3 regions of the Shewanella sp. N2AIL genome follow, and region 2 is predicted to be linked to each of the others. Evidence: predicted binding sites of a transcription regulator. Region 2 holds the regulator's gene; each other region holds the start of a gene.
What was found. Region 2 encodes sigma-54, which starts transcription at its own class of promoters, with help from an activator protein. Its sites were predicted from a motif close to GTTGGCACGNNNNTNGNNT; they were not measured.
Positions count from the first base shown of each region.

Region 1: a site for sigma-54 is predicted at 6,521-6,539, ahead of glnA (glutamate--ammonia ligase). Genes of this name have one in related genera too.
Region 3: a site for sigma-54 is predicted at 6,603-6,621, ahead of MO387_RS00765 (YggN family protein). Genes of this name have one in related genera too.

Region 1 covers NZ_JALBYT010000025.1:48,795-59,278, forward strand. Annotated here, with positions in the region: gene MO387_RS14845 (monodechloroaminopyrrolnitrin synthase PrnB family protein) at 1-658, shown strand, start outside; gene MO387_RS14850 (aminotransferase class V-fold PLP-dependent enzyme) at 663-1,784, shown strand; gene MO387_RS14855 (YceK/YidQ family lipoprotein) at 1,964-2,287, opposite strand; gene MO387_RS14860 (hypothetical protein) at 2,779-3,651, shown strand; gene MO387_RS14865 (hypothetical protein) at 3,835-4,707, shown strand; gene glnA (glutamate--ammonia ligase) at 5,024-6,433, opposite strand; gene typA (translational GTPase TypA) at 7,457-9,268, shown strand; gene MO387_RS14880 (diguanylate cyclase) at 9,557-10,484, opposite strand, start outside.
Region 2 covers NZ_JALBYT010000011.1:80,768-91,251, reverse strand. Annotated here, with positions in the region: gene lptA (lipopolysaccharide transport periplasmic protein LptA) at 1-512, shown strand, start outside; gene lptB (LPS export ABC transporter ATP-binding protein) at 509-1,240, shown strand; gene MO387_RS08780 (RNA polymerase factor sigma-54) at 1,348-2,826, shown strand; gene hpf (ribosome hibernation promoting factor) at 2,855-3,142, shown strand; gene ptsN (PTS IIA-like nitrogen regulatory protein PtsN) at 3,145-3,588, shown strand; gene rapZ (RNase adapter RapZ) at 3,585-4,439, shown strand; gene MO387_RS08760 (HPr family phosphocarrier protein) at 4,426-4,701, shown strand; gene mgtE (magnesium transporter) at 5,042-6,406, shown strand; gene MO387_RS08750 (molybdate ABC transporter substrate-binding protein) at 6,504-7,340, opposite strand; gene MO387_RS08745 (OmpA family protein) at 7,600-8,289, opposite strand; gene MO387_RS08740 (transposase) at 9,229-9,462, shown strand; gene MO387_RS08735 (PA4780 family RIO1-like protein kinase) at 10,000-10,484, opposite strand, start outside.
Region 3 covers NZ_JALBYT010000001.1:149,514-159,997, forward strand. Annotated here, with positions in the region: gene MO387_RS00705 (hypothetical protein) at 1-133, shown strand, start outside; tRNA gene MO387_RS00710 (tRNA-Thr) at 390-465, opposite strand; tRNA gene MO387_RS00715 (tRNA-Phe) at 473-548, opposite strand; tRNA gene MO387_RS00720 (tRNA-Thr) at 1,116-1,191, opposite strand; tRNA gene MO387_RS00725 (tRNA-Phe) at 1,212-1,287, opposite strand; gene MO387_RS00730 (cytochrome b) at 1,677-2,228, shown strand; gene MO387_RS00735 (YceI family protein) at 2,233-2,808, shown strand; gene MO387_RS00740 (oxidative damage protection protein) at 2,897-3,175, opposite strand; gene mutY (A/G-specific adenine glycosylase) at 3,178-4,284, opposite strand; gene trmB (tRNA (guanosine(46)-N7)-methyltransferase TrmB) at 4,484-5,200, shown strand; gene MO387_RS00755 (YggL family protein) at 5,254-5,580, shown strand; gene glsB (glutaminase B) at 5,580-6,494, shown strand; gene MO387_RS00765 (YggN family protein) at 6,688-7,509, shown strand; gene MO387_RS00770 (LysR family transcriptional regulator) at 7,960-8,901, shown strand; gene MO387_RS00775 (DUF885 domain-containing protein) at 9,581-10,484, opposite strand, start outside.

The DNA.
Region 1 (10,484 bases), on a different contig from region 2:
GCCTTTGGGTATTTCCCATCCCATCAGTCACGATTTACTGCGAGTCGCTAAACAGGCATTGCAGGATGTGATTGAGTCGAATACTCAATTATTCAATCGATTAGATACGGATCGTTTCTTTTACTGTGTTCGCCCTTACTACAAACCTTATCGGGTGGGCTCGGTCATTTATCGCGGTGCCAACGCCGGGGATTTTGCGGGGATTAATGTGATCGATTTAACACTAGGTCTTTGTTTCGCCAATGAAGCTTCCTACTCGCAAATGCTGGTGGACAAGTTTTTGTACATGATGCCAGAGGATCAGCAGATATTACGTGAGTGCATGCGTCGACCGAATTTGATGGATGATTTCCTGCAGGCAAAAGACAGTGCGAACCAAACTTGGTATCAAGAAAATTTGCGACTCTTTATCGAAGTCTGCGAATTACATGGCGAGACTGCGATTCAGCACCATAATGAGTTAGTGACTAAATATATTGCCGAGCCTTCGACAAGTATGGAGCAGCAGCATTTAGCTAAGGTTACCGCCAGTGGTCCGCCACTGCATGTGCTACTCGGTTCATTGGAGCGACTCAGAGATAGGCGCGCCGCCGCTCAGCGCAGCGACATTCGGACGCGTTATTATGAGATTAAAAAATTAAAAGAGAGTTTGAGATAACACTATGTTTGAAGACTTTAAAAAGGACTTTTACCTCGCGGGTCCAGGATATCTATTGAACCATTCCGTCGGTCGACCGTTAAAATCGGCCGAACAGGTCTTCAAAGAAGCCTTTTTTGCGCCTTGGCAGGAATCGGGGCGTGAGCCTTGGGGTCAGTGGCTGAGTGTGATTGATGATTTTACCTTTGCTTTATCCAAACTGTTTAACGGCCACCAAAAGGACTTTTGCCCTCAGGTAAATCTTTCCAGTGCACTGACTAAAATCGTTATGTCACTCGACCGATTAAATCGCGAACACGCCGTTGTGTTAATGAGTGAGATTGATTTCCCCAGCATGGGTTTCGCCCTTAAAAAAGCGCTGCCAGCTAGCTGCGAAGTGCGTTTTATTCCTAAGGGACTCGATGTCACTGACCCTAATGTGTGGGACGCGCATATCAGTCGCGATGTGGATCTGGTGTTTGTCAGCCATGCTTACTCGAATACGGGGCAGCAGGCGCCATTAGCCAATATTTTCACCATAGCCCGTGAGCGAGGCTGTTTGAGCTTAGTGGATGTGGCACAATCGGCAGGGATTATTCCGCTGGATCTCGCGCGCCTACAACCTGATTTTTTAATCGGGTCGAGTGTGAAATGGCTCTGCGGCGGCCCTGGTGCCGCCTATCTTTGGGTTAATCCTGCCATATTGGAGAGTTGCCAGCCCAAGGATGTGGGGTGGTTTAGCCACGAGAATCCGTTCGAGTTCGATATCCATGATTTTCGTTACCAGCATTCCGCAATGCGCTTCTGGGGTGGAACGCCTTCAATCGCCCCCTATGCCATTGCCGCCCACAGCATTCATTACCTTGCAGGTCTAGGCATCCCCTTGCTGCGTAAATGTAATCAGCAGTTAATTGATGCCGTGGCGCAAGAGCTCGAATATGAGTTTGTGTCGCCACGGGATGTTGAAAAGCGCAGCGGTACGCTGATTTTGCAGTTTGGTGAGCAACAACATCAAATCATGACGGCATTAGCGAACGCGAATATCAGCGTCGATGCTCGCAGCATGGGGATCCGTATTTCGCCGCATATCTACAACAATATGGCCGATATCAAGCTGTTACTGGATGTGATAAAAGCTAATCGCTAACTTAAATGATTTAAAATGGCTTACTAGGCTAGGTTGTACTACGTAACTGCAACTAACAAGGCATAACTAACAAGACACAACACTCAGGGAGGCAAACCGCGACATGGTCGTTCCCGTATGTCGGCGCTAATTCACCGCCACACAGGCAACTTGAGGTTATTTATTGGGTGCGATCATGCTTAAATCTTGTAGTCATAGCGGCAGACCATAGGCCGCGGGGTGTGGAGCTTGGGATCGCTGGGCGTGATCGCTAAATCTGCAGGTAGCATAACAGTATCGATGATCAACGCACTGCTCATATCAACAAGTGTCAGCGGGATGGTAAAGAGCAGCAAGGGCGGGGCCGCCAACGCGGAGATAATCATACACTCCTCGCCATTATCAACAGCCGTTTGCACACTTGAGAAAGAATGACCCCAAGTTGAATCTTCTCCCATCCTCGACGTTATCGTTGCACATCCCGTGAGAGAACAGCACACGACCAACCAAGTCAACCAACGCATAATCACTCCATTGTTTATATGTGAAAAACTGCATTGCTTCGGTATGATCTACTCACTTGATCAACTGAGATCGTTAGTGATGTGGAACCAGACCAGGTTTCATTTGATGCCAACCTGTTCTGTTTCAACAGCTTGGCATTCTAACTATATGATTATATCTGTCAATTATTCATCAACAGAAACGAGATACAACCAAGCTCAATAACCTAGTTGTTAACGGCGACTCTTGTTTTGGATAAGTATTAATCATGGAGGTTTGTATGCCGTGCCTTCGCAGAACCCTGATGAGTTTTGAACATACTCTTTAAAATCAGTCTCCACTTCCCTCACTGGCCATCTAGCTACTTTTATTACCTTCCTTAAAACTGTTTCAGTAAATATTCGCTTGAGGGTAGGCCGAGAGCATATTATGTTGCTGATTTAAAATGGATGACTGGATTTACGCTTGGCGATGCCCACGCTACAAGTAGAGTCTACCGAGAGGTAACAGGATGAACAATAAAGCAGCGCCGCAGCAGTTGGCGTCGACAGAGCAAGACACACAACCGTTGAACGACAGCCGGTATGAAGATTTGCCACACAGTGAGTTCCTGCAATTCCCTAAAGAGGAGCAAGACCGGCTCAATAAGCTACGTCAGCAGCGGGTGCGTGAGGCACCCACCCTTTATGAGTGGGATATTAAGGTAGCGACCGTGTATGGCATAGGGTGGCTCGTTGTCATTATTCCCTGCGGGATAATGGTGCTGATTGGCTTGGTGGCGCACTGGTATGAGTCTGACCAATGGTATGGTTTTTTTTTCATGGCATTGATTTTTGCGCCATTTATCCGCTACCTCTGGTTGGCCGACAAACAGTACCATTATCGGCTCACCACCGAGGGTTTAGTTACTACCTATCATGACGCGATTCCGGATGCAGCCTACGCGGTAGTGCGGGGGCTGGCTTGGTTTGGAGTGGTGGTTTGTATTGTCGGGGTGGCTTTTTTAGGCCCAGCAGCGCTGATTGGTGCAGGCGGAATGGCTCTGGGGGCATTTTTCTTTACTGGTTTTAAAAATGTAGAGACTACTTACGAGAGACCTGTAAAAAATGGGCATCGTCATTTGATTAAGGTAACGCGGAATCGTCCATTTATTGCCTGCCAATCGGATGTACTAACAATGGGCTTACGTGCAAGTATTCGTCTTCATTGCCCATTGGATAAGATGCACACTATCTTGTCATTACTGATGACGCAGTTACCTGATTCTGAAATCCGTGTATTTAAAAATGAGCGCGTGTTAGATGGCGTACCATTTGCGTCATTTGAGTCAGGCGAACCAGCCCAACTATCAGATTTTTCCCCTGAGAATACCCAGCCCAGTTAACATTTTTTCTCGCGCCGATTATTGGCGCGAGATTCGATGTTCATCAGTGGCTGCTTTGCCACCAAGATGCTAACAGGCCTTATAGCGGCAAGATCGTCAAGGGCGAGAAGACATTAAGTACGAGCTGTGTGGGTAGGTTAACGATGACCGTGCAGTCCGTAGGCACAGCAAAGGAATAGCTATATGAATAAGAGAGCAGCGCCGCAGCAGTTGGCGTCGACAGAGCAAGAGACAAAACTGTTGGACGACAGTCGGTATGAAGACCTGCCGCGCAGTGAGTTCCTGCAATTACCCCAAGAGGAGCAAAGCCGGCTCAATAAGCTACGTCAGCAGCGGGTGCGTGAGGCGCCCACGCTTTATGAGTGGGATATTCGGGTGGCGACTGTCTATGGTCTATTTTGGTTAACCTTCCTGATCCCGTGTGGTTGCTTAGCACTTATAGGGTGCTATTTGCTATCTGGCGATACTAGCTTGGGTATCGGGTTAATCATCATGGCTTTAATTATGTGCTTATCTGCTCGTTACCTCTGGTTTGCAGACAAACAGTACCACTATCGGCTCACCACCGAGGGGTTAGTTACTACCTATCATGACGCTATTCCGGATGTCGCCTACGCGGTAGTGCGGGGGCTGGCTTGGTTTGGGGTGGTGGTTTGTATTGTCGGAGTGGCTTTTTTAGGCCCAGCAGCGCTGATTGGTGCAGGCGGAATGGCTCTGGGGGCATTTTTCTTCACCGGTTTTAAAAATGTAGAAACAACTTATGAGAGCCCTATAAAAAATGGGCATCGCCATTTGATTAAGGTAACGCGGAATCGTCCATTTATTGCCTGCCAATCGGATGTACGAACAATGGGCTTACGCGCAAGTATTCGTCTTCATTGCCCATTGGATAAGATGCACATTATCTTGTCATTACAGATGACGCAGTTACCTGATTCTGAAATCCGTGTATTTAAAAATGAGCGGGTGTTAGATGGCGTACCATTCGCGTCATTTGAGTCAGGCGAACCTGCTCAACTGTCAGATTTTTCCCCTGACAATAACCTGCCTAGTTGAATAAAGCGTGGACACTTAACAATAATGGCGCGGTAGTTAACTTCCTACTATATAGGTGGTTTTTCTGCTGCATCCTCGTTTAGTTTAGATTTTTTTTAACCATTTATCTCTATTGTTGCTGTTGCCGCGGTGTCTGGCGTGCCTTCTCTGAATGATAAAAGAGTGGTTGGCGATGATGCCTATTTAGAGAACAACGCGATGATTGAATCAGAATAAAAGTTGTATATACCTTCAAAATACAAAAAGCCCCGATAGCGTTGCTATCGAGGCTTTTATATCAATTACATAAAGCGAGCTGGTTGTATAGCGCTAGCCATTACAGGCTGTAGTACATTTCAAACTCAAGTGGGTGAGTTGTACGTGCTACGCGCTCAGCTTCTGCTGTTTTCAGTACGATATAAGATTGGATGAAATCTTCACTGAACACGCCGCCTTTAGTCAGGAACTCATGATCAGCTTGCAGGTTTTCAAGGGCGTTTTCTAATGACGTTGCCACTTGTGGGATTTCAGCCGCTTCTTCTGGAGGCAGATCGTACAGATCTTTGTCCATCGCTTCACCTGGGTGGATCTTGTTTTGGATACCGTCAAGACCGGCCATCAGCAGCGCTGCGAAACCTAAGTATGGGTTTGCATGTGGATCTGGGAAACGCGCTTCGATACGACGGCCTTTAGGGCTTGGTACCACTGGAATACGGATTGATGCAGAGCGGTTACGGGCAGAGTAGGCCAACATAACAGGTGCTTCAAAGTGTGGCACTAAACGTTTGTAAGAGTTAGTGCTTGGGTTAGTGAAAGCGTTCAGCGCGCGAGCGTGCTTGATGATACCACCTATGTAGTACAGAGCCGTTTCACTTAAACCCGCGTATTTGTCGCCAGCGAACAAGTTAACACCGTCTTTCGCCAGAGATTGGTGAACGTGCATGCCGCTACCGTTGTCGCCAACGATGGGTTTAGGCATGAAAGTCGCCGTCTTACCGTAAGCGTGTGCCATGTTGTGCACTACGTACTTCAGAATTTGGATTTCATCCGCTTTTTTAGTTAACGTGTTGAAGCGAGTTGCGATTTCGTTTTGACCCGCAGTCGCCACTTCGTGGTGATGCGCTTCAACCACTTGACCCATTTCTTCAAGCACTAAACACATAGCGCTACGTAGGTCTTGTGATGAGTCAACCGGTGCAACTGGGAAGTAACCGCCTTTAGTGAATGGACGGTGACCTGTGTTGCCGCCTTCGTAGCTAGTGCCTGAGTTCCAAGCCGCTTCTTTAGCGTCGATCTTAACGAAACAACCTGACATGTCAGTACCGAAACGGACATCATCAAATAGGAAGAATTCTGGTTCTGGGCCAATCAAAACAGTATCAGCGATACCAGTAGAGATTAGGTAAGCTTCTGCTTTTTTAGCAATTGAACGTGGATCACGGTCATAACCCGTCATAGTACCTGGTTCAAGAATGTCACAACGGATCAGTGCTGTGGTTTCTTCGGTGAAAGGATCCAGTACGAATGTCGTTGGATCTGGCATCAGTACCATGTCTGATTCGTTAATGCCCTTCCAACCTGCGATAGAAGAACCGTCAAACATTTTGCCGTCTTCGAAGAAATCAGCATCTACCTGATGAGAAGGAATAGATACGTGCTGCTCTTTACCTTTAGTGTCGGTAAAACGTAAATCAACGAACTTAACTTCTAATTCTTCAAGTTGCTTTAAAACTGATTCAACTGACATTCTCAAGCCTCCGGTAGGGTAAAGGGATGCCCCTTCTATAATCTTTTAACTCAAGTTATTTATCTTGAGCCAAACTTACGAGCGATAAAGCGATATCCATGCCAATAATTTAACTAGCTGATTAACATGGTTTAAAATCTTTGTTGCACTTAATTGGATTCGTGTTTGCACCACTATGGTGCTTTTGGCTGTGGCATTTTGGTGCATCAATCCATTTTGGTGCGCACTGAATTGATTCATGCAAACCTAGGCTGGGATCCAAAGTAATAACATGCACTGCTTATGTGGCAGTGAGATGGCAGTGACGCCTTGGCTCACATTAGTCCCATAAGGACAGCAGCACTGAATCTAGCACATCTTTTCAGCACAGAACTGGACTATTTCTCTGGGCTGTTTCGCCGCCGCAAAATTGTCATAAAACCACGCTAGTCTGTCCAACTATGCCACGCATTCTCAATCCAATAGTGGTTTATTATCATATTATTAGGAAAGAGTTCGTTCTCATGTGCGAAATGTCTTTGCTGTTCACAGACCAAGTGAATCAATGATGCGTAATAAAGGTATAGCGTGACAATGAAGTGAGTCTTAAAGACATTCAGTTTTCGCGGTCATAAACGCCAATATGAATGCTCAGTTAAATGTACGCTAGAATTTATTGCTGTTTCTCGGCGAGATGATTTCATCGCGGTGACATCAATTTTAATTGATGTTTAAATCAGCAGAAATTGTTTGCGTCTAGAGTATGAAAAATAGCAAATTCAGCTGCTTAACTCGGATTTTCCCTACTAATATGGCAATTGAACAGTGCTTTAACTGTGGCGGTAGAGGATTTCACTCAATGGAATATTGGCAGGAATTACCCAAGGATCGGCGGATTGTTTTATAAGTGTTCAAAAATAATCCTGTGCGCCAAGGCCGCTCTGGAGTAGAATGGCACGCTTTTTATTGTGGCGGATCGAGCTAGATCGCCATAACGAATTACTGAAATATCCCTATTTTTGTTTGATGGTAAGAGGTTTATCCGTGCTAGAGAATTTACGTAACATCGCCATTATTGCACACGTTGACCATGGCAAAACGACCCTGGTAGACAAGTTGCTGTCACAGTCAGGCACCCTTGCAACCCGAGGAGAAGCCACTGAGCGGGTGATGGACTCCAACGATCTTGAAAAGGAACGTGGGATCACGATTCTGGCAAAGAATACTGCCATCAAGTGGAACGACTACCGTATTAACATCGTTGATACCCCAGGCCACGCCGATTTCGGTGGTGAGGTTGAGCGTGTTCTGTCTATGGTTGACTCAGTATTATTGCTGGTTGATGCTGTTGACGGTCCAATGCCACAAACTCGCTTCGTAACGAAGAAAGCGTTTGCTCAAGGCTTAAAGCCAATCGTTGTTATCAACAAGATTGACCGTCCAGGTGCACGCCCAGATTGGGTTATCGACCAAGTATTCGACCTGTTCGACAACTTAGGCGCAACCGACGAGCAGTTAGATTTCCCAATCGTTTACGCTTCTGCGTTAAACGGTTTTGCAACTTTAGATCCGGATGTAGCGAGCGATGATATGACGCCGCTGTTCCAAACTATCGTTGAAAAAGTATCTTTCCCAGATGCTGACGCCGAAGGTTCGTTCCAGATGCAAATTTCGCAAATCGACTACAACTCATACGTGGGTGTTATCGGTATCGGCCGCATCAAGCGTGGTAGCGTTAAAACTAACCAACAAGTGACCATTATTGGCGCTGATGGCAAAACTCGTAACGGTAAAATGGGCCAAGTATTAGGTTACATGGGTCTAGACCGTACTGAAGTTGAAATTGCTAACGCGGGCGACATCGTTGCTATCACAGGTTTAGGCGAGCTGAAAATTTCTGACACTATCTGTGCCGTTGGCGCAGTAGAAGCAATGCCTGCTTTGACTGTTGATGAACCCACTCTGACCATGACTTTCCAAGTTAACACTTCACCTTTTGCTGGTAAAGAAGGTAAGTATGTGACTTCACGTAACATTCTGGAACGTCTGCAAACAGAATTAGTCCACAACGTGGCACTGCGTGTTGAAGAAACAGAAAGTCCAGATCGCTTCCGCGTATCTGGTCGTGGTGAATTGCATTTATCAATCCTGATTGAAAACATGCGTCGTGAAGGTTACGAGTTAGCCGTATCACGTCCAGAAGTAATTCTGAAAACCATCGACGGTGAACTGTGTGAACCATATGAGACGTTGACTGTTGACGTTGAAGAAGAAGATCAAGGCACAGTGATCGAGAAGTTAGGTACCCGTAAAGCTGAAATGAAAGACATGCAGCTTGATGGTAAAGGTCGTGTACGTATCGACTTCATCATCCCAAGCCGTGGTTTAATCGGTTTCCAAACTGAATTCTTAACTGCGACTTCTGGTACTGGTCTAATCTACCACTCGTTCGACCATTACGGTCCACACAAAGGTGGCGATATCGGTCAACGCGCTAACGGCGTATTGATCTCTAACGCTACTGGTAAGGCTCTGACCTTCGCACTGTTTGGTCTACAGGATCGCGGTCGTCTCTTTATCGGCCATGCCGCTGAAGTATACGAAGGCCAAGTAGTTGGTATCCACGCTCGCTCAAACGATCTGACAGTTAACTGTCTGAAAGGTAAGCAGCTGACCAACATGCGTGCTTCTGGTACTGACGAAGCTCAAGTACTGACTACGCCAATCACCATGACACTTGAGCAAGCGCTTGAGTTCATCGATGATGACGAATTAGTTGAAGTAACGCCTAAGAACATTCGTGTTCGTAAGAGACACTTGACTGAAAACGATCGTAAGCGCTTTAACCGCGCTTAATGATCGTCTGACTCGCCATTAAGGTGGGTCAATCGGTTTAAAAAGCCCTGCATAGGAAACTATGTGGGGCTTTTTGTTGGGAGTTATTTGGTCATGGGCATATCGATACTTTGCGCTATGGAGCTGATGTGAAGTTTTATTCGTTACATCGCTAAAAGCTTAGTGCTTGCAGCATATATTCTCTGAAGCACTGCGGGCTCTGCTCAACGTTGTAACTCTGTTGTTCTGTGATGAGAAGATAGAGTATGCCGGTGATTAGTTAAAAATGCTGAATCTTAAGATCCTGTATTACTCCTCATTCATCACCCGTATGCAATTGCGGCCTGCTGATTTTGCACGGTAAAGCGCGGCATCGGCCTGGCGAACTAACTCTAAAGGGCTTTGTTGGTTTGAGGGTTGCAGATAAGCGACTCCTGCGCTGGCGGTCACAATACCAAGGTCGGTATTCGCATGTGGAATGGCAATGGCTTGGATTAACTGATGAATATGCTGCGCTGTGTCGAGTGCCGTTTGTTTGTCGATATTGGGCAACAGAATGACAAATTCCTCACCACCGTAGCGAGCCACGAGTTCGCCGGCCCTGCGGCCCGATTGGGATAAAGTACTGGCCAGTTGTTTAAGGCAATCATCGCCGGCGAGGTGGCCATAGTGATCGTTAAATTGTTTGAAGTGGTCAATATCGAGCATGATGAGGGCCAGTGATGAGTTGCTCCTTTGTCCTCGGCTCCACTCCGTTTGTAACATCATGTCAAATAGGCGGCGGTTGCCGATATTGGTTAAACCATCGGTATTGCTGAGTATTTCGAGTTGCCTATTAGCTTCTGCCAGCTCACAGGTTCGTGCCTTGATCATGGATTCAAGTTCGACATTACGCTCTTCTAATCGCTCTATCGGGTAAATCTCTCCCTTGTGGGCTAAGCCGTAGGGGATGGATATGCCACTGTGGGCAATCATCCAGTCTTTGTGTTCTAGACGAAATATCAACACTAGCCGTGCTGTCTCGCGGGAAAGCATGGGATTAGGGATAGGTAAGTGGATATGAAAAAAGGCAGTCACAACCACGAGGTTATCGGCAAGATCTTGTAAGGAGAGAGCTAACATTTCGATATGGATCCGCTCAGGCACTTGTGCAAAGTCCTGCCGAGTGATCCGCACCCATTCTTCCCTGTCGGTGACAAGCTGGTCACTACTGCCAGCATAGCCGCTAAAGTTCTCA
Region 2 (10,484 bases):
TGAGCATGAGCGCCTTTGCTAAAGTCGACGACCTGAAACAGGAAGTCAAAATCAAGGCTGTGAGCCAAACGGCAGATATCAAGAACAACCAGATCATCTTCTTTGGTCCGGTTGAAGTCACCCAAGGTTCGATTAAAATCCATGCAGATCAACTGCGTGCATTTTCTGCCGAAGGTGAAAATAGCAAAATTTTAGTGGCCACAGGTAACCCTGCGACGTACAGCCAAGTATTAGACGATGGCCGTCCAGCCTCGGCGAGCGCGAAAGAAATTCGTTACGATATGGCGAGCCGCACCCTGACACTGAAAGGCCAAGCTTCGTTAGATCAAGCAGGTAGCCAAGTGACGGGTAATGTGATCCGCTATAACATCATCCAGCAAAAATTGATTGCAGAAAGCACAGGTAGTGGTGACGATCGCGTGATCACTATTATTCAGCCAGAAAGCTATCAAGATGATGCCAAACCAGACGCGCCAGCGGATAAACCTGTGAAAAAGCAGGACTCTAAATGACCCAAATCACCCTAAGAGCACAAAATCTGGCGAAGAGTTATAAGAGTCGCCAAGTGGTTAAAGACGTCAGTCTGACGGTAAAAACCGGTCAGGTCGTTGGCCTACTCGGCCCAAACGGTGCGGGTAAAACCACCACCTTTTACATGGTCGTCGGTCTGGTTAAAAGCGATAAAGGCCACATCTTTATCGACGATGATGATTTAACCGCAGATCCTATGCACCTGCGCGCCCGCAAAGGCATAGGTTACTTGCCGCAGGAAGCCAGTATCTTCCGTAAGCTGACCGTCCATGACAACATCATGGCCGTACTGCAAACGCGCAAAGAATTGAAGAAAGAGCAAAGGGAAGAACAACTCGAGCATCTGCTCGAAGAATTCCACATCACCCACATCCGTGACAGCCAAGGCATGTCATTGTCGGGGGGCGAACGTCGCCGTGTCGAAATTGCACGGGCGTTAGCAGCAAATCCTAAGTTCATTTTGCTCGATGAACCCTTTGCGGGTGTCGATCCTATTTCAGTTATCGACATCAAAAAGATTATCGAACAGCTCAAAAGTCGTGGCCTTGGCGTGTTGATCACAGACCACAATGTCCGCGAGACATTAGATGTGTGTGAACATGCCTATATTGTGAGTCACGGAAACCTGATTGCCGAAGGAACACCTGCAGAGATCTTAGACAATCAGCAAGTTAGGGCTGTGTACTTAGGTGAACAATTCAGGCTATAGTTAATCAAGCGGAGCCAATGAAGGCAATTTGTGCCAGCATTGGGCTCCACTCAAGATGATAACAAGCGACCTCATCCAACAATAATAACGTAGGGATCAGCGGTAACATGAAAGCGTCACTCCAGCTCAAACTGGGTCAACAGTTAACCATGACGCCACAATTACAACAGGCCATTCGTCTGTTGCAACTGTCGTCATTAGAACTGCAGCAAGAGATCCAGCAAGCCTTAGATTCTAATCCCCTTCTCGAGCTGGAAGAGGATCAATTCGACGCCACTAAAGACCCTGTAAACCAAACGCTTTCCGATACGGATTTCAGTGAATCGAGCACTCTGCCGCCAGAGAAAGACAGCTCCACCATAGACACGGCAGAGTCCTTAACCAAAGAATCCATGCCCGACGAACTCCCCATGGACACCACCTGGGATGAAGTGTTCACCGCCTCCCCTAATTCTGGCCCCGGTGGCAGTCGTGAAGATGATATGCCCTTCCAAGGTGAGACCAGTGAAGGCTTGTATGAGCACTTAGAATGGCAAAAAAACCTCACGCCGTTTTCTGAAACCGATTTAGCCATTGCTACCGCCATTATTGATGCCATCGACGATCAGGGCTATCTCACCCAAAGCACTGATGAAATCCTCGAAGCTATGGGTAATCCTGAGGTCGAACTCGACGAAGTCGAAGCCGTACTCAAGCGCATTCAACATTTTGATCCCATTGGTGTGGCCGCCCGCGATTTAAGCGAGTGCCTGCTGATCCAACTGTCGCATTTCGCCGCTGACACTCCCCATCTAGAAAATGCCCGCATGTTGATCAAAGATCATTTAGATCTGATCGCCGCCCGCGATTTTAGATTGTTGATGCGTAAGACTAAATTAAAAGAGGATGAATTAAGGGACGGCATCGCGCTTATCCAAACCCTCAATCCCCGCCCAGGTTTATTGATTACGCCCAACGATGACGAATACGTCATCCCAGATGTGTCTGTGTCGAAGAAGAATGGCCGCTGGGTGGTTGAACTTAACCCAGACTGCATGCCAAAAATCAATGTAAATCAACATTATGCATCGATGGCGCGCAGTACTAAAAACCAAGCCGATAGCCAGTTTATTCGTGGCCATCTGCAAGAGGCTAAATGGTTTATCAAAAGCCTAGAAAGCCGTAACGACACTTTACTTAAAGTTGCGAATTGCATAGTGCAATATCAGCAAGGTTTCTTCGAATACGGTGAAGAAGCCATGAAACCTATGGTGCTTAACGATATTGCCGAAGCGGTAGAAATGCATGAGTCGACCATCTCACGGGTGACGACACAGAAATACATGCATACCCCTAAGGGACTTTTTGAACTAAAATACTTCTTCTCTAGCCACGTCGGTACTGACGATGGTGGGGAGTGCTCATCCACAGCAATCAGAGCCTTCATTAAGAAACTGGTTGCAGCGGAAAACCAGAAAAAACCATTGAGCGACAGTAAGATGGCACAACTTCTGGCAGAACAAGGGATCAACGTAGCCCGCAGAACCATTGCGAAGTACCGAGAGGCTATGCTCATTCCGCCTTCTAATCAGCGTAAAAGTTTATAACCTACAGTGGATATCGGAGGACGTTTCTATGCAAATAAACCTGAGTGGACACCATGTCGAAATTACCGAATCGTTACGCGCATATGTAGAAGAAAAGTTTTCAAAACTTGAACGCCATTTCGAACAGATCAATAATGTGCACGTTGTGCTCAATGTCGAGAAAATGCAACAGATTGCCGAAGCGAGAATAAATCTTATCGGTGGTGAAGTTTTTGCTACTTCAGAGCATGCTGACATGTATGCCGCTATAGACGCCCTGATTGACAAGCTTGATCGTCAGGTTATTAAACACAAAGAGAAGTTAACAAAACACTAATAATGGAACTTTGTACCATACTGCGGCCGGAGTGCACTACCTGCGCCACTCCGGGCAGCAAGAAAAAGGTACTGGAACTCATCAGCGACTTAGTCGCTGCCCAGTACCCGACCCTCTCATCTCAAGAGATATTCGAAAGCCTAGTGGCGCGCGAAAAGATGGGGAGCACAGGTATAGGTAACGGCATCGCCATTCCACATGGTCGACTAGCCGATATAGATCAGCCCATTGCCATACTCATTAAGTGTGAAGAGCCGATAGCATTCGATGCTATCGATAAGCAACCTGTTGATATTTTATTTGCACTACTGGTGCCTGCTGACCAATGTCAGCAACACTTAAGTACCTTGTCTTGCATGGCCGAAAAGCTGAGCGACAAGCAAATATTAAAGCAATTACGCAAGACGCATGATGAAACGGAACTCTATCAGGTAATCACTGGATGAAACTGGTCATAGTGTCGGGCCGCTCAGGCTCAGGCAAATCTGTCGCCCTAAGGGTACTCGAAGATCTCGGCTATTATTGTGTCGATAACCTTCCCTTGCCCTTAATCGGCACTTTGCTTGAGCAACTCAAAGGCAGTAACGATCTCGTCGCCATCAGTGTCGACGTGCGTAATATGCCTGAGCAGGATAAAGTCTTAGTGAAGCAACTCGCGAGCCTGCCTCCTGATACTGAGTTAACCAGCTTCTTCCTTAACTCCAGCGATAAAATTCTGCTCAAGCGTTACAGCGAAACCCGCCGTTTGCATCCTTTGTCGAAGAGCCAAGTCTCTTTGCAAGAAGCGATAAAGCTGGAAGGGAAGCTGCTCGAGCCTATGTCAAAACTGGTCGATCACTACATAGATACGTCGAATCTGAATATCTATGATTTAAGCGATCAAGTGAGACAAATTCTGCTCGGCAGCGTCGATAAAGAGTTAGTGATTAACTTCGAGTCCTTTGGCTTTAAGCACGGTATGCCAACCGAAGCCGACTTTATGTTCGATGTGCGCTTCCTGCCTAACCCACACTGGGAACTGGCGCTGCGTCCATTGACTGGCTTAGATGAACCCGTGGCTGAGTTCTTAAATCGTCAACCACTCGTGAATAAGTTCATCTGGCAAATCGAAAATTTACTGGAAACTTGGCTGCCGCATCTCGAACGCAACAATCGCAGTTATTTAACTGTGGCGATTGGCTGCACCGGTGGACAACACAGATCGGTTTACGTCGCAGAGCAATTGGCTAAACGCTTTAGTAACGGTAAACATAAAGTTTATGCCCGCCATCGAGAGCTGAATAATGCCAAAGCTTGAACGTCAGATCACCATCTGTAACAAACTGGGATTACATGCCCGTGCCGCCACTAAGTTGGTGGTACTGGCATCCGAGTTTGATGCGACCATCACCTTAATACAAGGCGATAAACAGGCATCCGCAGCCAGCGTGCTCGGCTTATTGATGCTTGAGACTGGCATGGGTAAAACCATTAAACTTATCGCCGAAGGCCCAGATGCTGAACCCGCTTTGGATGCCATTTGTGCCTTAATCGACGCTAAGTTTGACGAAGCCTGTTAGTTTGATTTCATACTCAGCGTTCCACACAGGCACTCAGATTAGTACACCTCACATTTAGCACTGCTGATTTGTGCAGTTCACATCTCGTTTCAAAAGCTTGGCGACACATTTGTCGCTCGACGACACGAACCATAGGCGATTACACTAGCGAGCATTACCGCTGACTCACCTTAGTCTTAGCCGCCTTAATCTATGCGTAAAACGCATGATCTATGCCAGAGCTCTCTATCTGTGACTGAAGCATAACTATCGCGAAGTCACCGCTAAGTCTCAGCCCTGCGCCAAGCAGCGCACTCTCGAACCAATTTGCCGCACAGTGGCGGACAACTATGGAGGACAAATGCCCGTAGATAACTCAGAAAACGATCACACCGGACATAGTCTCGACCAGTTAAATCAAGCGCTTAGCAGTGGCATGTTTGTGCACGTGCGTAACATGCTGCAAAAAATGGCCGCCTCCGATATCGCGCTGATCTTAGAATCCTCCCCCCCCAGCGCTAGACAAGTGCTGTGGCAGCTTATCGATCAGGAACAAATAGGCGACATACTCGACGAGTTAAGCGAGGAACTCAAAGATCCGCTGATCCGCAGCATGAGTCCTGAGCGGGTTGCGAAAGCGACGGCGAGCATGGACACCGATGATCTGGCCTATATTCTGCGAAGTCTTCCCGACGCCGTTTACAAGCAAGTGCTGCAGTCGATGACAGAACAAAACCGCCAGCGGGTAGAACAGGCTTTATCCTATCCCGATGAGACCGCCGGCAGCTTGATGAACACAGATACAGTCACCCTAAGACCCGATGTGAATATCGATGTGGTGCTACGCTATCTTCGTCAAAGGGGCAACCTGCCCGACACCACAGATACCTTATATGTGGTCGATAAACAGGACAAAGTGCTCGGCGGTGTCAGGCTGGCAGATCTGCTGACTTGCGCGCCAAGCACCACAATTCGCAACATCATGGACCCCGATATCCAAAGTATTCCGGTGAGCATGTCCGACAGTGAAGTGGCGCAGAAATTCGAACGCAATGACTGGGTATCAGCTCCCGTCGTTGACAGCGATGGCAAGCTGCTAGGACGGATCACAATCGATGACGTGGTCGATGTTATCCGCGAAGACGCCGAGCATTCCATGATGGGGATGGCGGGGATGGACGATGACGAGGATACTTTTGGCCCAGTGCTAAAAAGTACCCTACGTCGCTCACTCTGGCTCACGATTAACTTGTTCGCTGCACTGCTCGCCTCCTCTGTCAGCAATATGTTTGAAGGCACTATCGAGCAATTTGCTACCATCGCTATCTTGATGACAATTGTCCCTAGCATGGGCGGTGTGGCCGGTAATCAAACCTTAGCGCTCGTGATCCGCGGTATTGCCTTAGGCCATATAGGCCAAAGCAACGCCCGTTGGCTTATTGGTAAAGAATTATCGATTGGCTTTCTAAATGGCTTAATGTGGTCGATTTTGGTGTTTATTGCCGTATTGCTGTGGAAGGATGATATGGCACTGGCGGGCTTAATTGGTAGCGCCATGCTGATCAATATGACAGTGGCAGGTCTTGCAGGTGCGAGTATTCCATTGATTTTAAAACGCCTTAAAATCGATCCTGCCCTCGCGGGCGGCATGGTGCTAACCACAGTCACTGACGTGGTTGGTCTGTTCGCCTTCCTCGGATTAGCCACGCTCTACCTGATGCACTAACGCACTAATTCTTTAACGCTTTTACAGTTTGAGTTGATAACAAAAACGGCACCAAAAAGGATGCCGTTTTTTTATCTCGCTGAAAAACTAAATAAGGCTATTTTGCCGGAGGTTGAAAACCATAACTGCTCAGAATCGCTTGGCCTTTTGTCGATAGAATAAACTCAGCTAATGGCTTAGCGGCAGTATTAGCGCCTTGTAAAACCAGTAAACCATAGTCGGCCCCCACGGCGAGCTCCTGCGGTAAGTCAATGATTTGTAGACTCGGCACTTCTTGTTTAGCTAGCACAGCATTAGTGCAATAGGTTAAAAAGATATCCGCTTGTTTGTTTTCCATCACCCAGCCATAAGGATTGCGATCTTTAGGCGGTTTAGCACTCTCAGGGCCGCCCGTCAGTTGCAATGCCTTGGTCTCTAATGCGACTTTCGCATTGGGTTTTACCGCTTCTGCCTTAGCAAAAACGGCCCAGGCATAGTCCCCCGCCGGATCGGCTTTCGGGGTTGAAGTGCCAACTTTGACCTTAGGATCTAACAAGGTATCGAGTAGCGTTGCGCTCGTCACTTGGACATTATCTTGGGCAACCGCGCAGAGTTGATTACGGGCAAACATTTGCACTGCTTTACCCTGACCCGCATCCACTAACGCCTGCGGATGTTTCATGTTGGCCGAGGCAAAAATATCGACTTTCTCGCCCTCTTGAATGCGTTTCAACAATAAACCTGAGGGTGCATATTGCGCAGTAACACTCGTGTGCGACTGTGCTTGATAAGCGGCAATAATATCGTTCATCGCAGTTTTTAAGCTGCCAGCGGCGCGCAATTCTATCGGCGCAGCGCCCGTGGTCACTTCGGCTTTCATCGGTATTCCTTGTACAGCAGCCACCATGATGGCAGGGCTTAAACTCAAGGCGACTAACAGGTGTTTGCTTATCATAATCATATTCTCCTCTGGGCGCTAAAAGTCATTTTGGTGACTTATCCCCATACAGAACGTGAAATCGATAAAGGGATCAAGCTGAACTCATCCCAAGGCAAACCGCTGTGATGTGATTGTGGTGTAGATCACCCATAACACAGGTTAGCAAGGACAAATTGTCTAGCTAAAATCCGCGAGGCACTCATGGCTAAATATCCCGAACACGGACACAAAAAAGTCGCCCTCAGGCGACTTTTGTAAAACGGATAATGCTGAACTACTGACCCGTCGGCGTTAATACAATCTCAACACGGCGGTTTTGGGCGCGGCCATTGGCATTGGCATTCGATGCAATTGGACTCGCTTCACCCATGCCTTTTGATTTTACACGGGCAGAGGCGACGCCTTTGCTCATCAAGTAATTACCCACTTCGCCCGCACGCACTTGTGACAGACGTAAATTGTACGAGTCTGAGCCACTGCTGTCGGTATAACCTAATACGTTAAGCTGCGTTTTGCTGTATTCCTTGGCCACAAGCGCCACTGAGTTCAACACGCGTTTAGCGCCGTCACTTAACTCGGTTTGATCTACGCCGAAGGTGACTTCATTAGGCATGTTCAAAATGATGTTATCACCGCTACGGGTTACACTCACGCCAGTTGAAGCAAGTTGTTGGCGTAATTTGGTTTCTTGCACATCCATGTAATAACCAATACCACCACCGACTGCAGCGCCTGATGCCGCACCAATTAACGCACCTTTACCACGGTCGCTTTTACTCGAAGAGACGACGCCAATGGCAGCCCCTGCAACAGCACCAATCAATGCGCCACTGGTCGCTTTAGCGGTTTGCTCTTCGTTTGAATAAGGATTGATTGTTGTACAACCCGATGCAACTAACGCGGTCGTTAATACCACTATGGCTAACAGGGATGGTTTAGATTGCGCTGCCTGAAAACACTTCATCATTTATAACCTCTTTATATGATTGATGACTGTGAATACTGCTCAAAGGGCAAGAAATATCACTTCACACTAAATAATACGAATGACCTAGGGATTGCCACAAGGCAGGCAGTATATACCCAAACAACCTGAAGATGCAGGATTCAGCGGGAGTTTAACGCACTTTAGGCAAGGCGGTTATTTGCGGACCTAGTGGACTAAGTTAAAAATAACCAACGCAGCATAAAGTGCGTTAAAACCCGCCGGGACGGAGCGCCTAGGGCACTCCACTTCCGTGTTTCATCAATTCAAAAGGTGGCCGACATTCTGTCATTGATGCGCCTTGAATTGAAGCACCCTAGGCGCTCTGAAACTCGTATCTTCAGGTAGCTTGGGTATATAGACAATTACGCTCGAGACAATCCTTTATCCATATTCAATTCTGCTAATCCAGATTGTAGTCAGCAAAGATACAGATTTCGGGTTGCGATCGTGCCTTAGACAGCCCTGTACCATATCAAGCCGATGGCACCGAAATAGTGCGTCTTGCACTGTTTTTGGCAGCACTAAAAAATCACGCTGTTTTAATCGAATATACAACACAATGATTTTAATGAATAAAATAAAAATTAGAATATTGGCACGAATTTTACATACTACTAAGTGAGTAGACAGTCAGACGCGGTAGAAATCGCCGAAAACTCAAGTCGACTTCAACAGGATTAATCCAAATTAAATGGACCTATCGAGACAGAAAATGCACTCGAGTATTTAGGGTCATGAAGGAGGAAGTATGAAAACAGTCATGAACTTTATCGCACTATGTCGCCACGAATGGATCTGTCTGCGCCACCTAGGCCTGAGTCAGTGGGATTTAGAACAGCGTCAATATCCTCAATAACAGGCAACACAAACGCTCATATTTTAGTTAGAAAGCAGTAAGTAAAAGAGGGAACGCTCATGGGAATCTCAGAAAATAGTCTCAAGCTACATGTTATCACCGAGGTTAAAGTGCAAGGTCGCTTACTATCGGATGTTGCACGTCAATACGGTCTATCTGCCAAGGCAGTCTACCAATGGGTTCGGGAAAGCGATCTACAACCCCAGCAAAGAGAATGCGCATTAATGAGCGAGATTGCCCAACTGCAGAAAAGAATTAAACAGCTCAATAACGAGCTACGCACCATAGGTTAAGCGCTGCATGGCAATTGAGTGCCTGTACAACAAACTAAACGTGCCCGAATAGACAAGGCCGGACGAGATTGCATATCGCCCTGCTGATAACGCTAACGATGTAAAAGATGTGCTAACAACAATAATAACAGCGCCCTTTTTAGTCCGGCCTTGTCGTCCAAATTGATAGACCCAACGAAGATTGGGAAAGAGTATTAACAGCAACAAACGAATAGGGACAATGCAAAAGTTTCGGCAAGACTGGGGAGGGAGTTATCTCCCCCAAGATCAAATATGTGAATTGTGCTCCCCCAAGTCATGAACATATTTCTCTCTCTGGTCTTGTCATTTTATTCACAGTTCTATGATTGCTAGCTTGTTTGTAGCAACAAGGATGGCTCCAGCTTCTATTGGGGATTAAGCCAAGGATTGGCTAACGCCAAAAATTAAATAACAATAATAAAATCAACAATAAAAATAATAGTGACACTTAATTTTTAGCATAAAAAAGACGCTACTTTGAGCGTCTTTTTTATGGGCGAAAACAATGACTGACGATTAATAGTCTTCTTCGTTTGCCTCTTGGATTCTTTGTTTACGCTCTTGCGCCTCTTCAAAGGCCGCTTGAATTTCCTCTAACACGGCACTGACGTCGGCTTCGACCAACACTTCGGTAAACTCACCGGTTAATGGCGTTTCAGGTTTTAACTCACCCGCTTCAAACAGGGCCCAAATCTCTTTGGCGTATTGTGTTTTCAACAGCTCAGGAGCATACAGGCCATAGTATTGGGTCATATTATTCACATCACGCGCTAACATCCATTTGGCATGGTTATTCGCAGCGGCATCGACAGCTTGAGGCAAGTCAATAATCACAGGCCCTTCGCTATCGACTAGCACGTTAAACTCAGACAAGTCACCGTGCACTAACCCAGCACAAAGCATACGTTTGACATAGGTCATCACCAACGCATGATCTTTCAGGGCTTTTTCGGCCGACATACTGACATCGTTTAATCTCGGCGCCACATGTCCATCAGCAT
Region 3 (10,484 bases), on a different contig from region 2:
TGTTATCGAAAAACTTTCTGCGCAATTCCCCGAGAGAAAAGCACATCTTAGTGAGCTCACTCAAGGGTGGCGCCATGTTCAACACCAAGTTCAAGCCGGTGATAGGCCTATGCCACTCGAGCTAATTAAATAAGCGCGAGCTGCTTGATCTGATAGTTTGTATAAGAGCCCAAAGTCACTCAATGAGTGGCTTTTTTATATGGAGAGTATTGATGCTCTGTTTACGCAATTTATCGAGTCCTTGAGTAAGGCGGGGTTCGATAGTGAGTTTTTTTTAGGGCAAGCAACACAAACTGCTGGTGTTGATGTAAGTCAGTTGCACTTTGCTTTGAACTAATTCAAATTTCAGATACAAAAAAGCCACTCATTGAGTGGCTTCGTTGTTTATATGGTGCCGGCACCAAGAGTCGAACTCGGGACCTACTGATTACAAGTCAGTTGCTCTACCAACTGAGCTATGCCGGCTAAATAGTGGTGCCCGAACCCGGAATCGAACCAGGGACACGAGGATTTTCAATCCTCTGCTCTACCGACTGAGCTATTCGGGCAACTAACTAAGCGTTAGTTAACTACTTCAAACTAAGTCGTAAAGACCTTGTTCGTTCGAAGTGCGCGTATAATATAGTGCTCGCTTTGGCTGTGCAAGCCCTTTTTAAATGACTGATTAACTATTAAACAAAAATCGAACATTTATTTGATTCTTCCACTTTACTCATATTGAGTCGCTGAAAGTTTCAGCATTTTAGTGACGATAGCCTTGCCTTTAGACTGATAAGGTTAACTTCAGTGCTCGTTTAATCTATGTTTTAAGAAAGAAAATTAACACTTAAGGCATGCAATGTATGCGAAGGGGAGGGGAATATCGTCTGATGGCGAAGTTTAGTGAGTGTTAGGTACTTTTATCGACAGCAGATTTTCGTAGCTATGTTTGTCTGCAACTATGATTTTGAACTGGCATGAATTGAACGACCAAAAGTCTATCTCAAAACCTACCGGTATTATCGAGAGTAAGTCAGTTGCGCTTTGTACTAAACACTTCAAATTTCAGATACAAATTTCAAATACAAAAAACAGATACAAAAAAGCCACTCGTTTGAGTGGCTTCGTTGTTTATATGGTGCCGGCACCAAGAGTCGAACTCGGGACCTACTGATTACAAGTCAGTTGCTCTACCAACTGAGCTATGCCGGCTAAACTTTACTGCAAAATAATGGTGCCCGAACCCGGAATCGAACCAGGGACACGAGGATTTTCAATCCTCTGCTCTACCGACTGAGCTATTCGGGCAACTAAACTAAGCGTTAGTTAACTACTTAGAACTCGTTGGCTGAGCCGTCTCGTTCGAAGTGCGGCTATATTAGCTAGGGAGTTTCACCTCTGCAAGTGCTTTTTCCCAATAAATAACTCGTTCGGCGGTTTAATGTGCATCTTGCTTGTTTTTTATCTCTTATTCAGCGGATTCAGGTCAATTTCATTCGTTGACTGTAGTTTTCAAGTTAGAAGGATACTGATGTTTACTATAGATTTATGCTCATAAATCCTAGTTTCCTGCTTACTTTCTAAAATTTAGAAAGATATGAGCGATTTTTACTGATTTTAGTTTTTAAAATTAGACTTATGATAATGAATATTATTTCATGGATGGCATGAAGAAAACGCGAATACGGAGTCGCAGTATGTTTCGAAATAGTAAGTTGGCTTATGGGATAACCGCAATTGTGACTCATTGGCTGAGTGCGATCGTCGTCATTGGGTTGTTTGCGGTAGGTGTGTGGATGGTGGAGTTAACCTACTACAGCGCATGGTACAAGACAGCGCCACATCTACATAAGAGCGTCGGGATTTTACTCTTGGCAGTGACGTTATTCCGCTTGTTGTGGCGCTTAGTGAATCCTAAGCCCGTACCAGAGGCGAATCATAAGCCTTGGGAGAGGCTGGCGGCTCATATTGCGCATTTAGCTATTTATGTATTGCTGCTGGTGATCATGTGTGCCGGCATTCTTATTTCAACGGCAGAAGGCCGAGGAATTATGGTGTTTGACTGGTTTGAACTACCAGGATTTGGACCTTTTTTTGAAAACCAAGCTGATATAGCAGGCGATATCCACCAATACGCAGCTTATAGCTTAATCGCACTCGTGGTAATCCACGCAGCAGGTGCGTTAAAGCATCACTTTATCGATAAAGACGCAACTTTACTCAAAATGATTAAATTTAATCGAGGATAATACAATGAAAAAGCAACTGTTAAGCGCACTGATTGGTGCATCTCTATTGGCTCCGATGGCGGCTTCAGCGGCGGACTATGTCATTGACCGTGAAGGAGCGCATGCCTCTATTACTTTCAAAGTGAGTCACTTAGGTTATAGCTATGTCGTTGGTCGCTTTAATGATTTTAGCGGCGACTTTAGCTATGACGCGGCTAAACCCACTGCGGCTAAAGTGAATGTGACAGTAAATACGCTTAGTGTGGATTCAAACCACGCCGAGCGTGACAAGCATATTCGTAGCGCCGATTTCCTAAACACGAGTAAGTTTGCGCAAGCGACGTTTACCTCAACGACAGTTGAAGATAAAGGTAATGGCGACTTAGTGATTAACGGCAACTTAACCTTAAATGGTGTCACTAAGCCATTAGCGATCAATGCCCATGCAGTGGGCGAAGGTCAAGATCCTTGGGGTGGCTACCGTGCAGGTTTTACTGGCACAACCACGTTTGCGATGAAAGATTTCGGTATCAAAATGGATTTAGGCCCAGCATCAAGCCATGTTGAGTTAGATCTTGTGGTTGAAGGCGTGCGTAAGTAACGCTCAGTTATTCTTCACGAGATGAATAAACAAAAAAGCGCCGAAAGGCGCTTTTTTGTAAGCTTTATCGTTAAGTGAACGACAAAAATTAATCTTGGTCTTTTTCAGGCACAAAACCTTCAATTTCTACTTCTTTACCTTCAAAGAGGAAAGAGGTCATTTGCTCTTCAAGAAACTTACGATCATCAACATTCATCATGTTGAGTTTCTTTTCGTTAATCAGCATGGTTTGCTTTTTTTGCCATAGGCCCCAAGCTTCTTTGCTGATGTTATCAAAAATGCGCTTACCTAAATCACCTGGATACAGTTGAAAGTCTAGGCCGTCGGCTTCTTTATTTAAATATACGCAATTGACTGTACGCGCCATGATTATTCCTTACTGACTGCGGATTGAACGAGTGATCCCAAATTGGCTAGCACGCGCTCGGTGGCGGCGGCGAGTCCCACTTTGGAAGGATGACTTATGTTATACCAGAGAGACTGATTTTGTTCCATGACAGCGCCCATGCTCTGTTTATTGACGTGGGTTTTATCGCCATGAGTTTTATCTAAGTTAAGCATCATGGGCTGAATATCTAAATGGAAGTGGCTGAATGTGTGCCTAAAGCCAGTTAGCCATTCGATTTGCTGCGCATCAATCCCTTGCTCTTCGAGGTGGGTTTCAAGTGCGGCTTGGGTGGCAAACTCAGGGAAACACCAAAGTCCGCCCCAAATTCCCGCTGGCGGACGTTTAGCTAAAAACACTTGGTTGTCTTGCATTAGCACTAACATCCACGCCGCTTTGGTCGGTATGGTTTTTTTAGGCTTCTTGCCGGGGAAATCGGTTTGTCGGCCAATCAGCTGAGCTTTGCAATCAATCGCTACAGGGCAAGCTGCGCAGTTAGGTTTGCTACGAGTACAAATACTGGCGCCGATATCCATCATGGCTTGATTATATTTCTGAATATCTTGCTGCGGTGTAACGGCATCAGTCAGCTGCCAAAGCTGCGCTTCGACCGTTTTTTGCCCCGGCCAACCGGCGATAGCGCCGTGTCGTGCTAACACCCGTTTGACGTTACCGTCGAGGATCGGGTGATGCTGGCCAAGAGACAGTGACAATACCGCGCCTGCTGTCGAGCGACCAATACCCGGCAGAGCCAGTACTTGTTCAAAATCTGTTGGAAATATTCCATGATAATCGTCACGGATCATCTTGGCCGCTTTATGCAGATTACGCGCCCTAGCGTAATACCCAAGGCCAGTCCAATGATGTAACACCTCATCATCTGGCGCGTTAGCAAGTGCTAACACATCGGGAAAACGCGCCATAAATTTAAGGTAATAGGGAATAACAGTCGCAACCTGAGTTTGTTGCAGCATGATTTCAGAAACCCATACGCTATATGGGGTTTTATCTTGCTGCCAAGGGAGTGTTTTACGACCGTGATTGTCGTACCAAGAGACGATACGTGTGGCGAAGGAGGCTGTAGATTTCATCGGCGCAGTGTAGCGGCAGTTATCTTCTTAGACAAGCTCAAAGACAAGTGGATAAGGGCTAAAAAGCCGAAAATCACTGCTAAATTCGCACTCTCAAATAATCTTGGTATACTTTCGCCCCATTAGTGCTTGCACTGTATGTTGAACTTTGGATAATGCCCTTCTTTTATGATGGTGCTGTCCACTAGACGAGGCAAAAATGAGCGAAGTCACTACCGCTGAATTTAATGAAGAAGGCAAGTATCTGCGTAAGATCAGAAGCTTTGTCCTAAGAGAAGGTCGCTTAACTAAAGGCCAAGCCCAAGCTATTGAAAGCCAGTGGCCAACAATGGGCTTAGATTACAGCCCAGCGCCACTGAACCTGAGCGATGTTTTTGGCCGTGAAGCCGATACTGTGCTGGAAATTGGCTTTGGCATGGGCGCCTCTTTAGTGCAAATGGCTAAAGACGCACCAGAGCAAAATTTTATTGGTATTGAAGTGCATAAACCGGGTGTTGGTTCTTGCTTAAGCGATGCCGCCATTGCGGGTGTGACTAATTTACGTGTGTATCATCATGATGCCATGGAAGTATTAGAACATGCGATTGCCGACGGTTCATTAGCCCGAGTGCAATTGTTTTTTCCCGATCCTTGGCATAAGAAACGTCACCATAAACGTCGTATCGTACAAGCTGAATTTGCTGAACTGATCCGTCGCAAGCTAAAAATTGGCGGCGTGTTCCATATGGCAACCGATTGGGAAGAATACAGCGAGCATATGTTAGAAGTGATGCAAGCAGCTCCTGGTTATCAAAACCAGTCGAGTGATGGCACTGTGGTGCCGCGTCCTGATCATCGCCCACTGACAAAGTTTGAAGCCCGCGGCCATAGACTGGGTCATGGTGTATGGGATCTGATGTTTGAGCGTATTGCTTAATCTAGATATTTCAATTGATTAATTAGTTTTTTAACACAACGGGGAAAGTCACTATGGCAACTAATCGTAGCCGTCGTTTACGTAAGAAAATGCGCGTTGATGAATTCCAAGAGTTAGGTTTTGATATGGCTTGGACTTTTGATGCATCAGTATCAGAAGCCGATATCGATGCAACTGTTGATAAATTTATCGATGAAGTGATCGAAACCCGTAAGTTAGGTTTCCATGGCGGCGGTCACATCGAATGGGAAGGCATTATCGCAACCCAAACGATCGGCAAATGTACCGAAGAAGATATTGCTGCAGTTAAGGCATTCTGGGCGAACCAAAAAGTGTCTCAGGTTGAAGTTAGCGAACTGTACGACATTTGGTGGGGTTAATGCCCGAGTTGGCATTACTTGAGGAAGTGGTCGACAAAGTTCGACCCTTGCTCGGCCAAGGAAAGGTTGCAGATTATATCCCCGCACTGGCCAGCGTTGATGCTGGCAAATTAGGCATTGCCGTTACAACGATTGATGGCGAAACCTTAGGTGCGGGCGATTACCTTGAGCCGTTTTCGATTCAAAGTATCTCCAAAGTTTTCAGCTTAACCTTAGCGTTAACTTTATATGAAGAAGCCGAAATTTGGAGCCGTGTTGGCAAAGAGCCTTCGGGCCATTCATTCAACTCTTTAGTCCAAGTCGAGCTAGAACGTGGCAAGCCACGCAACCCCTTTATCAATGCGGGCGCGTTAGTGATTGCTGACTTATTGCAGAGTCGTTTAGGTGCACCTAAACACAGAATGCTTGAATTAGTCAGGCAACTCAGCCAAAACGATAAAGTGTGTTTCGACAAACAAGTGGCAGATTCTGAATATCAACATAGTGCGCGCAATGCGGCTATCGCTTATTTGATGAAGTCCTTTGGTAATTTTCAAGGCGATGTTGATACTGTGCTACGCACCTATTTTCATTATTGCGCTTTGAAGATGAATTGTGCTGACTTGTCTAAGGCCATGTTGTACTTGGCTAATCGCGGCAAAAGCATAACTGGGACTGAGCTTATCTCTCAGGTGCAAACTCGGCAGCTTAATGCCCTGTTGGCGACTTCGGGCCTATACGATGGTGCGGGCGAGTTTGCCTATCGTGTCGGTATGCCAGGTAAAAGTGGCGTCGGTGGCGGCATCATTGCCGTTATTCCTGGGGAGCTGTCGATTTGTGTTTGGTCGCCAGAACTCGATGGCAATGGTAATTCGCTTGCTGGCACCGCCATGCTTGAGCATTTAAGCCAACGCCTTGGTCGTTCCATTTTCTAGTTTTACTTCAGGTTTTTATTAGCACTATCAGACTAAAAGTTAGCGAATTTCGCTAATTACCTTTTAGTGCTAACTTCCCTAAATTCAACATAATCATACTGTTATAAAGTTGGCACGTCTCCTGCTAATCTCCTACTATAAGCTATTCAGTAGTTTAGGTTTATCGAATTATTCAGATTAAAGGACGAACAACATGAAATTAAATAAGTTATTAACTGGATTTGCGTTATCCGGGGTGATTTTAGGAACATCTGGCCTACAGTTGGCGCAAGCGCAAACTGAACCTAACGTCGATGACCGCTGTGAAGTCTCTTTAAATTATGACGTAATGGTTGAGCCTAAAAAATTAGTCATGAGCGAGAAGGGCACAGAAAAGTATCGCATCGAAGTCGATAAGTTATTTGTTGAAGGCAAACAAGTAAGCTTAACCGATAAGCAAAAAAAGTTAGTGACTCAATATGCCGATGAAGTGTCGACGCAAGTGCCTGAAGTGATTGAAGTCGTGAACGAGGCCGTCGCATTAGCTTCGCAAGCTGTGAGCATGGCGTTAACGCCGTTAATGGGCGATGCGGCCGGTGCTAAGTTCGATGAAATGATGGCAGGTGTCCAAAAGCGCGTTGATTCAGTGGCCTACCGTAATGGCGATAGCTTCTATCTCGGTGCGACGGAAGACTCGATGCAGAACACCTTTAATGACGAATTCGAGCAGGAAATGGAGCAAATTGTTCAGAATTCAGTCGGCACTATTATGATGACTATAGGTGGCCAAATCATGTCGGGTGACGGTGATAGTTTTGAGGCCAAGATGGATGCCTTCTCCAAGAAAATGGACAACTTAGGCCAAGATATTGAGCAACAAATTGAGAGTCAATCTAAGGGACTGGAAGCTAAGGCTGATCGTTTATGCGACCGATTTGAAAATCTGTTAGTGCTTGAAAATCAATTACGCCAAGAAGTACCAGAACTCGCGCCTTATGCTTTGACACAAAACTCAACCAAGGAGCTGCGTGAATAATTCTTGGTAATCGTCCTTTGCTAATAGTTTTAGTGAATAGCCCTGAGTTTTAATTGCAATAACTTCTATCTCCTTGTGCATGAGTCAAATTTGAATGCTACGCCCCTAGTCAATTTATCGCCTAGGGGCTTTTTTATTGGCTAATTCTTAGTAGCGAAAGCTATGAGGATAAAGTCGATGTGGCGTCTAGGCTTGGCTTGCAGCGATTTAGTTCGGAATGTTACAGTCTAGAGACGAATATTTGGTATACTCTTAAAATATAATTAAAAGCTGGCATATCAGTCAGATATAACACCCTACTTTAGTGGACTTTTTCGGTCTAAATCTCTGCGTTACATCACTTTAATGCGAGATATCAATGCTATGGTTATTTTTAAGCGATGATTACGCTAACCACTGCTATTCACCGAAAGTTAATATCATTGTCGTAAACAGCTTAAGGCGACTTCCATGTTAGAACTGTTAGAACCTATTGCGATTTTTACTCATGTGGCCAGAGCAGGTAGTTTTAGTGCCGCCGCAAGAAGGCTTGGGATCTCTAAGTCTAAGGTCAGTACACAAGTCGCCGATCTTGAACATAGACTTGGTGTTCAATTAATCCAACGTACCACCCGCAGCTTAAGCCTGACTGAAGCAGGGCATTTGCTGTATCTGCAAGGTGAAGAATTGCTGCGTGACGCTGAACAAGCGATAGCCAGCGTGCATAACTTAAATGATGCAACTCGCGGTGTGCTCAAGGTAGGGATTTCCCAATCCTTTGGGGTGATGCATATCATTCCTGCGCTGCCATCCTTTATGGCAAAACATCCTGAGCTTGAGCTACAAGTGAGCTTACTGGACCATAAAGTAGATGTAGTGAGTGAAGGCTTAGACTTACTGTTAACTATGTCGGAGCAATTACCGCTTGGCATGGTTGCTAGACCTCTGATGAAGTGCCAATTCCTGTTAGTTGCTTCTCCTGGCTATATTGCTCAACATGGTGAACCAACTCGACCTGAGCAGTTAGTTGACCACAATTGTTTGGTCTATCAAGGCGAGTGGCACGAGCACAGCATGTGGCAATTTAAGAAGGGTGATGATTACTGTGAAATTGGCGTATCGGGCAATTTCAGGGTTGATAACGCACCCGCATTAAAATCCGCCGCAATCAGTGGTCTTGGGGTTGTGTATCTTGCGAGTTATCTGATGGAAGATGAAATTGCCAAAGGGACATTAGTGCCTTTACTGAAGGATTGGCAATTGACCCACCATCTGCCATTGCAGGCGGTTTATCCCCGTCGTAAGCACTTAGCACCTAAGGTCAGTTCTTTTATCGAATTCATCAAAGATCACATAGGAACGCCGCCGTATTGGGATGCGCCCTATGTCGAATTATTCAGTAAACGTCAGTAAAATAGGAAACATTGTTCTCAAAATTAGTTGTATGTGATTTTAAATTGAACAGGTACTTTTGTGGCCATTTAAAATCAATACTTTAGATTGAGTTGTTGGGTACATTTGCGAATGATTTTTTAGGGTGTTCTAAAGCAGTTTTTTATAACATCCTTGAACTCTGTTCTTAATTGAATACAATGGTGGCAGTTGATTCGGAATGACCTGAGTCCTATACGTTTATTGGAAATGACCCCTTTCAATTTTTGTGTACAGGTCGGCATTTATGCAGTTTTGGATCACAGCCAACAGAAGTTTGAGAACTAAAACAATGTTGGCTCTTTAAACCATCATCCTAGTTTTTGGTTTACCTCAGCCTTATCGCTGAGGTAATTTTTTTATTGATGGTTTACAGCTTTAGGCACAAGTTTTGTCTCCCTGTACCCTAAAGTCGCAACTGTGTGTTAAGTGATGTGAAGGCGAGTGCTAAAGCATAAATTAATACAACAAATATAGTGACCCACAGTGAGAAAGGTTCTGTTATCTAACGGGATAATGGTACCAATAAAAAAGCCACTTTCGAGTGGCTTTTTTATTGGGGGTAGCTAAGGCATTCACCTATGTCGCTTTAGTCGCGAAGCAAGTTAACCGTGCTTCACGACTAAGCACTTAGGTATTAAAGCATTAAAGCATTAGTGCATTAGGCCTTTTTCTTGCTGGCTATCCAGAGATCGACTTGTTGCTCTAACACGTCCAGTGGCAATGCGCCGTTAGCAAGTACTAGCGTATGGAAGTCGCGGATATCAAATTGACTGCCAAGCTGTTGCTCTGCTTTATGTCTTAGCTCTAGTAGTTTAATCATACCTACTTTATAGGCTGTCGCTTGCGATGGCATAACGATATGACGTTCAACCATTTTCACCGCATCCGATTTAGCATTGGGCGTATTGTCCACGTAATAGGCAATTCCTTGCTCGCGGGTCCACTTTTTAGCGTGGATACCAGTATCTACGACTAAGCGACATGCACGCCATAGCTCCATTGCTAGACGACCAAAGTCAGAATAGGGATCGGCGTAGAGTCCCATTTCTTTCGGGAAAGATTCGCTATATAAACCCCAACCCTCGATATACGCGGTATAACCACCAAACTTGCGGAATTTAGGAATATTTTGCAGTTCTTGGGAAATGGCGATCTGCATGTGATGACCCGGAATACCTTCGTGATAGGCCAGTGCCTCCATTTGGTATTTCGGCATGGCTTTCATATCATACAGATTCGCGTAATAACTGCCGGGTCGAGAACCATCCGGGGCTGGTTGTTCATAGAAGGCTTTACCCGCAGATTTTTCCCTAAAGGCTTCAACCTGTTTGACTATCATGGCGGCCTTAGGTTTTACTTTGAACACTTCATCCAAGCGCGATTTCATGTTGTCGATGAGCTTAGTCGCCTCTGCTAAATAAGCGGCTTTACCTTCGGCGGTATTGGGGTAGTAGAACTGGGGATCGTCACGCATAAAGCTAAAGAATTGCTGTAAATCGCCTTTAAAATTGACCTTCTTCATGATGGCGCGCATTTCGTTGTGGATACGTTCCACTTCAGAA